2 regions of the Arthrobacter sp. StoSoilB20 genome follow, and region 2 is predicted to be linked to the other one. Evidence: predicted binding sites of a transcription regulator. Region 2 holds the regulator's gene; the other holds the start of a gene.
The links. Region 2 encodes HrcA, which represses chaperone genes, less so after heat shock. Its sites were predicted from a motif close to TTNGCACTCGNNNNNNNCGAGTGCNAA; they were not measured.
Positions count from the first base shown of each region.

Region 1: the regulator HrcA is predicted to act here: its motif matches at 3,430-3,456, upstream of LDN85_RS15035 (FmdB family zinc ribbon protein).

Region 1 is NZ_AP024651.1:3,307,616-3,312,156, reverse strand. It holds gene LDN85_RS15045 (AAA family ATPase) at 1-2,192, shown strand, start outside; gene LDN85_RS15040 (RcpC/CpaB family pilus assembly protein) at 2,219-3,025, opposite strand; gene LDN85_RS15035 (FmdB family zinc ribbon protein) at 3,095-3,367, opposite strand; gene LDN85_RS15030 (5-formyltetrahydrofolate cyclo-ligase) at 3,522-4,172, opposite strand; gene galU (UTP--glucose-1-phosphate uridylyltransferase GalU) at 4,301-4,541, shown strand, end outside.
Region 2 is NZ_AP024651.1:2,649,759-2,654,299, forward strand. It holds gene LDN85_RS11925 (16S rRNA (uracil(1498)-N(3))-methyltransferase) at 6-770, opposite strand; gene dnaJ (molecular chaperone DnaJ) at 773-1,900, opposite strand; gene hrcA (heat-inducible transcriptional repressor HrcA) at 1,951-2,958, opposite strand; gene LDN85_RS11940 (DUF3097 domain-containing protein) at 3,138-3,989, shown strand; gene LDN85_RS11945 (DUF4870 domain-containing protein) at 4,110-4,523, shown strand.

The sequences.
Region 1 (4,541 bases), 660 kb from region 2:
CCCTGCACGGCACCCCGTATCTGGAACTGATGGAGCGGTTGGAACGGCTTGTTGCAGACACGGCAACACTGGAGACCCTTCCCGAGCGGACCCTCCTCATCGAGGAAATGCGCGAGCACGGACTCGGTGAATTGTTGTCCGACCTGGCTGCCCGCGAAGTTCCTGCCACTTCCGTGGCCGCCGAACTGGACCTGGCCTGGTGGCAGTCCGCTTTGGAAGCCATGATCAGCGGGGACGACTACCTTGCGATGTCCGACGGCGATTCCCTGCGTCGCCTTGAAGCCGAATACCGGCTTGCAGACCAGGCGCACATCGCCAGCGGTGCCGCCCGCCTCCGGTGGCAGTTGGCGCAGAAATGGCGCCAGGGGCTCCAAGAGCACCCAAGGCAGGCGGAATTGCTGCGTGCCCTGCTGAAGGACGGCCGGGTCACGTTGCCTGCGCTCAGTGCCCAGGCGCCGGACCTGGTGCCGCTGCTTGTGCCTGTGTGGTCGGTCAGCCCCTATCTCCTGACCGGTGTTCTTCCGGCCGAGCAAAAGTTTGACGCCGTGGTGGTGATTGACGCCGAATCCACCTCGCTGCAGGCTGTCCTCCCGGCCATTGCCAGGGCCAAGCAAGTGGTGGCCTTCGGTGATGCGAAGATTGCCCATGCACGGACCTTCAGCGTTGCCGTGGAGCCGCCGGTTGCCGGCGTTGCAAGCCACGAGAACGTCGACAGCGCCTTCAAAGCACTGGCAAGGGTCCTGCCAACCTGGCAGCTGAACTGGGTGTACCGCGCAGTGGACGAGGACCTGATCCTTCAGCTGAGCAAAAACTATTACGACGGTGGCCTGCGCCGCCTGCCCGACGGGAACTCCGTCACAGGGCTGGACCGCTCCATCCTGGTTGAGTACATTCCCGATGGCACTGGCCTTCCCGGGGCTGACCACGAGGGCGTCGAATCCGTGACAGCAGAGGTCAACCGCGTGGTGGACCTTGTGTTCGAACACGCCAGGCTGCGGCCCCGCACGTCGTTGGCGGTTGTGACGGCCAGCCTGCGCCATGCTGCCCGCATCGGCGAGGCGATCAGGCTGCAACTGCCCAACCATCCGTTGCTGTCCACCTTCTTTGGCGCCGGCCCTGAGTCTTTCCGTGTGGTGGACCTGGAGCGTGCCCAAGGCCTGGTGAGGGACCACGTGATCTTCTCCCTCGGATACGGGCGCACCCCGCACGGCCGGGCACTGCACTCTTTCGGGCCGCTGTCCGCTGAGGGTGGCCGTAACCGGTTCGCCTTGGCCATGACCCGCGCACGGCGTTCGATGCATGTCCTGAGCTGCTTCCGTCCCGAGGACCTTGACCTTGACCGGCTGGCTCACGGCGCCGTGGACTTCTACGAGCTGCTGGACAGGGAGCTTTCGGGAAACAGCAATCTTGGTACCCCCGCTTCCCGTGCGGTTGCCAGTGAGCAGGCTCTTGGCGAGGATCCTTTGGTGGCTGACCTTGGAGAACGACTGAGGGCCCGCGGTGCCCGTGTTTGGCATCTCTATGATGGCGTGCTGGACATTGCTGCTGCCGCTGATCCCGTTCATACGATTGGCCGGGAGGGCGCGGAAATCCCGACACCTGTTGCCATAGAATCCGATGGAACCGAGCGCTATCGCCGGATGAGTGTCCGCGAACGCAGCCGGCTTCGTCCGCAACTGCTGGAGCGCATGGGGTGGCGGTACATGTCCCTGTGGACCATTGAGGTCTTCACGGATCCTTCATCCTGCGCGGATCGCATCGGTTCCTACCTTGGGCTGGAGAACCACATTCCGCGGTCGACGTCGCCGGAGCATGGCTTCCTGGACATGGACGTTGAACAATTGAGTGCGGACAAAGGGCAGCCCACATTTGCTCCGAGTCCGGCGCGGGAGGACCAGGGTCAGCCTGGCGAAGCTGCCGGAAACGAAGACAGCTACGCAGACAACGGGAAAGAAGCAGTACTGATGGAACAAGCAACCGGTCCCGAAGACGAGGTTGGGGTCGAATCTACAGAACCAGTCGCCGATGCCGATGATGAGGCCTCGGAGGCTAGGAGCGCGGCAGCCAAGCCCGGCTTGAGTGGCATTCTTCCCACCAAAGCCGCGGAAGATGATCCCCGCCGATGGGGAGACGAGTCCGGCTACGACCATGAGCAGTGGTTGAAGGAACAAAAGCCTCCGCACTGGGGCTGATCTTCCACCACCATGCGGCTCGCCCGTCACGGGGTGACCAGAACAAAGAAAAGCTTGCCTTGCGTAGATGCGCCGGCAAGCTTTTCTGCTTGTTGGGGATCCGCGGCTACCACCACCAGTCCTTCCGTGTCGTTGGTGCCCAACCATTCGCCGGCTTTGCCGCCGTGGGCTGAGGTCCAGAGCACAGGTAACGGACCTGCCAGTACCTGGGGTTGCCGTGATTCGTCATAGGAACCGGACGCTGTCAGGACCACGGTGACCAACTGGCCGGGGGAGAGCAGCTGGATGGAGGACGGGTCGGCCATCCGCAGGGGAACGGCCGCCGTGCCCACCGGTGATCCGGTGAGGAGCCCGGGGCCCAGAAGGCTGGATTCCGTGGGAATCTGACCCCGGTTCAAAGGTGCAGCCAACTGGCGGCCAACAAGGGCCCCGCCATCCGAGATCGCCCCGGTTAGGGCGAAGTCACGGGGTATGCCCATGGTGGTGAAGTCAGACTCAGCGAGAGTAGCTCCCGTTGGGAGGTCGCGGGCGGCTACCAAAACGCTGACCCGCAGCTCCGGGGCCGGGGTCAGCTGTTGGACTGCGATGCCGGCGGCCAAGCACAGCAGGAGGGCAACGGTGAGGCGCCTGTTCCGGGCAATCCACGAGCCAATCCTTCGCCGCTTGCCCCGAGGGGTGGAATGATCCGGCGGGCGATGGAACCTCGTGGGCCTGTTACGGCCCGGAGATTGGTGCCCAGGATTCGCGGAGGGAACCGGGCGCGAAGGACCGGTGGTTGCTGACGCTGATCGACGGGCGCGGGCAAGGAGGGCGCTTCGAGACTGTTGTGGCATGACGCCACGCTAGCCACTCGCCGGGACGCCTGACAGGGACCCAGCGGCGTATGTGGAAAAGGTGGGGAGTCAGCTCGCTGCAGCTGCGGGGGCCGGGGTGGCTGCAGGGGCAGAGGATGCCGCAGCGGGTGCTGCCGGTGCCGCTGAGACGGTGCTTCCCTTGGCGTCACGGGAATCAGTCCGGTAGAAACCCGAGCCCTTGAAGACGACGCCGACGCTGTTGAACTTCTTGCGAAGGGCGCCTTTGCACTCAGGGCACTCCGTCAGGGAGCTGTCAGAGAATGACTGGACGATGTCAAAGGCATGGTCACAGTCTTTGCAGGCGTATGCGTATGTGGGCACTGAGTTCCTCCTTCAGGACAAAGTTCAGGTCCTGTGCAGCGTGGCGAAGATTGTACTTCGCATTAGCAGTCGCAGGGCCTGAGTGCCAATTCTATCATCCGGCTCCGTCCCGTGCGCCAGCAGATGTGCCGGACCTCACCAGCAGGCAGTCTCCTCAGGCTGTTCCTCCAGCGGTGCCCGGGTCCGCCGCGCTGCTGTGCTCTTCCCTGCTGTGGAGTTTGACCACGCCGGATGGCGTCAACACCTCCCGCACGGGGCGGTCGAAGGCCTCGGCGGGAATCGAACCTGCCGGCAAGAGGTCGTCGTCGTACACCACCGCAATGGTGGGCGGCCGCGAGCCCGAAGTGTCCAGGCCCTGGAGGAGCCGATCGTAGTAGCCCCCGCCCTGGCCAATCCGGTTGCCATCCCTGTCCACAGCCGTGGCGGGCATGAAGATTCCGGCGGCTCCTGCCACAACCTGGCTTTCCAGGCGTTCACCCTCGGGTTCGTCAATAGGGGCATAGGACGAACGGACAAAGACGGTGGACGGCGTCCAGTAGACCCAGCTCAACTGCCTGCCGGGCTCGCAAACGGGAAGGAGGATCCGGTGCCCTGCCTCGTACAGGGAGTGGATGAGGGGCTTGGTGGGCGGCTCAAATGCGACGCCCACGTAGACGGCAAAAGTGGCCGGTGCGCCGGAAGTGGCTGCTGCGGCCCATGCCGTTCCATGCTGTGCAAGGGACGTGCCTGCGGCGGCAATCTGCTCGGGGGTGAGGCCCCGCCGGTGGAGGCGCCGGGTGCTGCGGATGTCTTCCTTCGATGCCATGGGTGTCCGATCGTGAGGTTCGCCTGGTGCTGGTCCGGCAACAGAAGCTGCCGTCGGGTCCACAGAAAAGTCTTCCCGGCGCGGCGAGGGTTTAGCCGATGATGTGTTCCTTCCGTTACATTAGTCCGGTGACTCTCGATAACAATGCTGTCCGTAAGGCCGTCATCCCCGCAGCGGGTCTTGGCACCCGGTTCCTGCCTGCAACAAAGGCGATGCCGAAGGAAATGCTGCCCGTGGTTGACAAGCCAGCCATCCAGTACGTCGTCGAAGAAGCGGTCAAGGTTGGCCTGCACGACGTCCTGATGATCACCGGGCGCAGCAAGCGCGCCCTGGAGGATCATTTCGACCGCGTGCCGGCGCTGGAAGCGA
Region 2 (4,541 bases):
GCCGGCTACCAGCGGCCCAGGATGTCGCTCGCAAGAACGACGGCGGCCGGTCCCGCCGTCGAAGACCTCAAGACGTGATGTCCCAAGAGCGCGGTCACAGCACCGGCGTCACTGAGCCGGGTTACTTCCCGCGGTGAGATTCCCCCCTCAGGCCCGACGATCAAGAGCACTTCCCTGGGAACGGCAGCACCAGAGGCTGCCCAGGCCTCAAGGACGGTCCGCAACGGGTTCTTGGCGTCTTCGTGCAAAATGATGGCGAGGTCGCTGGCGGCAACGGCTTTGGCCAAGGACCCGGTGTCCACCATGGTCCTTACCTCGGGGATCCATGCCCGCCGTGCTTGCTTGGCCGCAGCCGCCACCACGGACTCCCACTTCGCATGGGCTTTTGCGGCACGGTCGGCCTTCCATCGAACAATGGAACGTTCTGACTGCCACGGAAGCACAGCATCTATTCCGAGTTCCGTGGCCGTCTCGATGGCCAGTTCGTCGCGATCGCCTTTGGCCAAAGCCTGGACCAGCACCAAACGGATGTCCGGCCTGTCTTCGAAGACGACGTCTGAGGCGGTGACTGTCAGGCCCCCGGGACCGGCCTCGGCCACCACACCGGTCAGCCTCGCGCCGGATCCGTCGGCTATGTCAACGGATTCTCCCACCCCAAGGCGTTTGACCGTGACGGCGTGCCGCGCCTCCGGACCTTCCAGCACGAACGTGCCTCCCGGGCGTACGTCGTCAAGGCTTCCGGCGGAGGTGAAGAAGACGGGGTTGCTCACCGCTACAGGTTACCGAGCTTGTCCCGAAGCTTGGCGAACATGCCGCCGCTGGCCACGAGCTTGCCTTCGGTGAACTGCTCCCCGCGAAGTTTCGCGAGCTGCTGCAGCAGCTCCTCCTGGGCAGGATCCAGCTTGCTGGGTGTTTCGACATGGAGGTGTACCTTGAGGTCGCCGCGTCCGTATCCCCGCAGGTGCGTCACACCCAGACCCCGCAGGGTGATGATCTCGCCCGACTGGGTTCCGGCCTTGACGTCGATGTCCTGTGCGCCGTCGAACGTTTCGAGCTGCAACTCAGTGCCCAAGGCCGCGGCCGTCATAGGCACGCTGAGGGTGGCGTGGAGGTCGTCACCTTCGCGCATGAACATGGAATCGTTGTTGACGCGGATCTCCACGTAGAGGTCGCCGGAGGGCCCACCCGCGGGGCCGGCTTCACCTTGGCCGGACAACTGGATACGCGTGCCGGTGGCAACACCGGCGGGAACCTTGATGGTCAGGGAGCGGCGGCTGCGGATACGGCCCTGTCCGTTGCACTCGTTGCACGGGTCCTTGATGACCGTGCCGAAGCCCTCACAGGATCCGCAAGGAGCTGCGGTCATGACCTGGCCAAGGATGGAGCGGACGGCTCGCTGGACCTGTCCGCTCCCGCCACAAATGTCGCAGCGTTCCGGGTGGGTTCCCGGGCGGCAGCAACTGCCGTCACAGGTGGGACAGGTTACGGCTGTGTCCACTTCCAGCTTCTTGTTGACGCCAAAAACGGCGTCCTTAAGGTCGATCCGGACGCTGATGAGTGCGTCCTGGCCGCGTCGGACACGGGAGGCAGGCCCGCCATGACCACCGCCGCCCCCAAAGAAGGTGTCAAAGATGTCCTGGAACGCGAAGCCCTGGCCGGCGTAACCGCCACCATAGCCGTTGTCCGTTCCATTCTCGTTGCCGGTGGCATCGTAGACGCGGCGCTTCTGGGGATCGGACAGGACCTCATAAGCATGGGTCACGGCCTTGAACTGTTCCGCGACATCCTCTCCCGGGTTTACGTCCGGGTGGAGTTTCCGCGCCAACTTGCGGTACGCCTTTTTGATCTCTTCCCCGGTGGCTTCCGGCGAGACTCCCAAAACGTCATAGTGGCTGCTCAAAGTCGGTTTCTCTTCCTTGTTGTACTGCGGATGTTTCTTCGGACCGGCGTTCAGCCGCCGAGAATGCGTGAAAGGTAACGGGCCACGGCCCGGACTGCGGCCATGGTGGTTGGGTAATCCATGCGGGTCGGGCCCAGGATGCCCACCTTTGCACCGGATCCGTAACCCGTGGCCACCACGGATGCTTCCGCCAGTCCGTCGTAGGGATTCTCCCGGCCGATGCTCACGGTGACGCCGCGTGGATCATCTCCCATATCCGACAACAACCGGAGCATCACAACTTGTTCCTCGAGGGCTTCAAGCACCGGACCGATACTCAACGGGAAGTCCACATTGGACCTGGCGAGGTTGGCTGTACCGGCCATGAGGATACGTTCTTCGCGGCTGTTGTCACTGAGGGCCTGCAACCCGTTCGCCAACGTTTGGGCCAGTCCCCGAAGCTCCGGCGGGCACAGGGCAACCACCGACGGCAGGACTTGCGGCAACAGGGCCAATTGCGTTCCGGCGATGCTTCCCAGGAAGCGCGACCTCAGTTGCATCAAAGAGTCGTCGCCCACGGCCGAACCGGTTTCAATGACCTTCTGGCCGACGCTGCCAGTATCGGCAATCAACACCACCAACACCTGTTGGGGGGCCAACAGCACAAACTCAACGTGCCGCACCAGGGCTCGGTTCGAGTGTGGATACTGCACGACGGCGACCTGGTTGGTCAGTTGCGACAGGAGCCTGACGGTACGCTCCAGGATGTCGTCGACATCATCAGGGCCTTCAAGCAACGAATGGATGGCTCTCCGCTCGGCCGCTGAGAGGGGCTTGACCTGGGAGATGCGATCGACAAACAGTCGATAGCCCTTGTCGGTTGGAATGCGGCCGGCACTGGTATGGGGCGCTGCTATGAGGCCTTCTTCTTCAAGAACTGCCATGTCATTGCGGATGGTGGCGCTTGAAACACCAAGATGATGCCGTTCCACGAGGGCCTTTGATCCCACAGGCTCCCGCGAATGTACGTAATCTTCAACGATGGCACGCAGTACTTCCAATTTGCGCGGCTCACTCATTGCTCCACCTCCTGACAACTGCCATGGCCACCGGGGCCGGGTCCACTTAGCACTCAACATGCCCAAGTGCTAACCAGTCTAGTATGAGCCACCCCGTTGCTAGCATTGAACTTTCCCGGTCCAGCCCGATACAAACCAACCCGGCACAAAAATTAACCCAGCAAAAAGGTAGGAATTCCTTGGCATTCGACACGTGGGGTCCCCAGGACCTGTCAGCTCCTGCCAAACGCCAGCTGCCGGAAGTAGCAGTCCAGCGCGGGATGGTCCTTGAGGACGTCCAGTCGGGATGGGTGGGCGAAGTCACCCGCGTCGAAAAAACCGGCGGCATGCACATCGTGGCCCTTGAAGACAGGCGGGGCAAGACCAAGTCTTTCCAGCTTGGTTTCGGCTTCCTGCTTGAGGGGCAACCCATCCGGTTGATGCCCCCGGCCCCGCGCCAAGCGCCGTCGGCTGTCAGTAACGGGCGCACTGCTTCGGGTTCGGTACGGGTTCAGGGACACCGGGCACAGGTGGCCAAAGCCAGCCGTATCTGGGTGGAAGGCAAGCACGACGCCGAACTCGTCGAGAAGGTCTGGGGTGACGATCTCCGGGTAGAGGGCATAGTGGTGGAGCCCTTGCACGGTGTGGATGACCTCAAGTCTGCGATCTCCGCATTCAACCCCGGCCCCGGTCGACGCCTCGGCATCCTGGTGGACCACCTTGTGGACGGTTCCAAGGAATCACGGATCGCCGCTGACGCCATGACGGTTCCCGGAGCAGCAGGCAACGTCCTCATTGTTGGACATCCCTACATCGATGTGTGGCAGGCCATCAGACCCAAAGTGCTGGGCATTGAGGCCTGGCCGTCAGTGCCCCGCGGGACTGACTGGAAGACCGGGATTCTCTCTGCTTTCGGCTGGCCACACGAGAGCGCTGAGGACGTGGGCCTCGGCTGGCAGCGACTCCTTGGCGCCGTCCGAAGCTACGCCGATCTTGAAGCTTCACTGCTGGGCCGGGTGGAGGAAGTCATCGACTTCCTCACTGTTCCGTGACGTTGCCCCCAAAGCAGCAGCAAGTAACGTGTCATCTAGGCGTTTGTCCTGTGAAGCTGGTCGGGGCCGGTATTCTGGGACAGCAACACCGCAGCATCTTTACAGTAAAGGGAACACACCGTGGCAGAGAACGCTCCTGAAGAACCGGGCAGCGCCGCAGGCCAGCCCCAGTACCATGGCGCGCCTGCAAACGCGCTGCCTTTGACTGCCAGCGAGGACAGGCAGTGGGCTACTTTGGCACACTTCGGCGGCATTCTGGGTTGCCTGCCCTCGCTGCTGATCTACCTGATCTTCCGCGACCGCGGACCGTTCACGGCGCAGGAATCCAAGGAAGCGTTGAACTTCACCCTGCCTCCAACCATCGCCGCCGTTGTGGCGAACATCCTGGTGCTGCTGCCGGTGGTGGGCAACATCTTCGCCGTGATCGCCACCGGCATCTGGGTAGCCTTGACCTGCTTCTCAGTCTCGGCCGGAATCAGGGTCAACCATGGCCAACCGCACCGCTACAAGATCAACCTGCGCTGGGTTAAGTAACCCACCACGCCGCTGCCC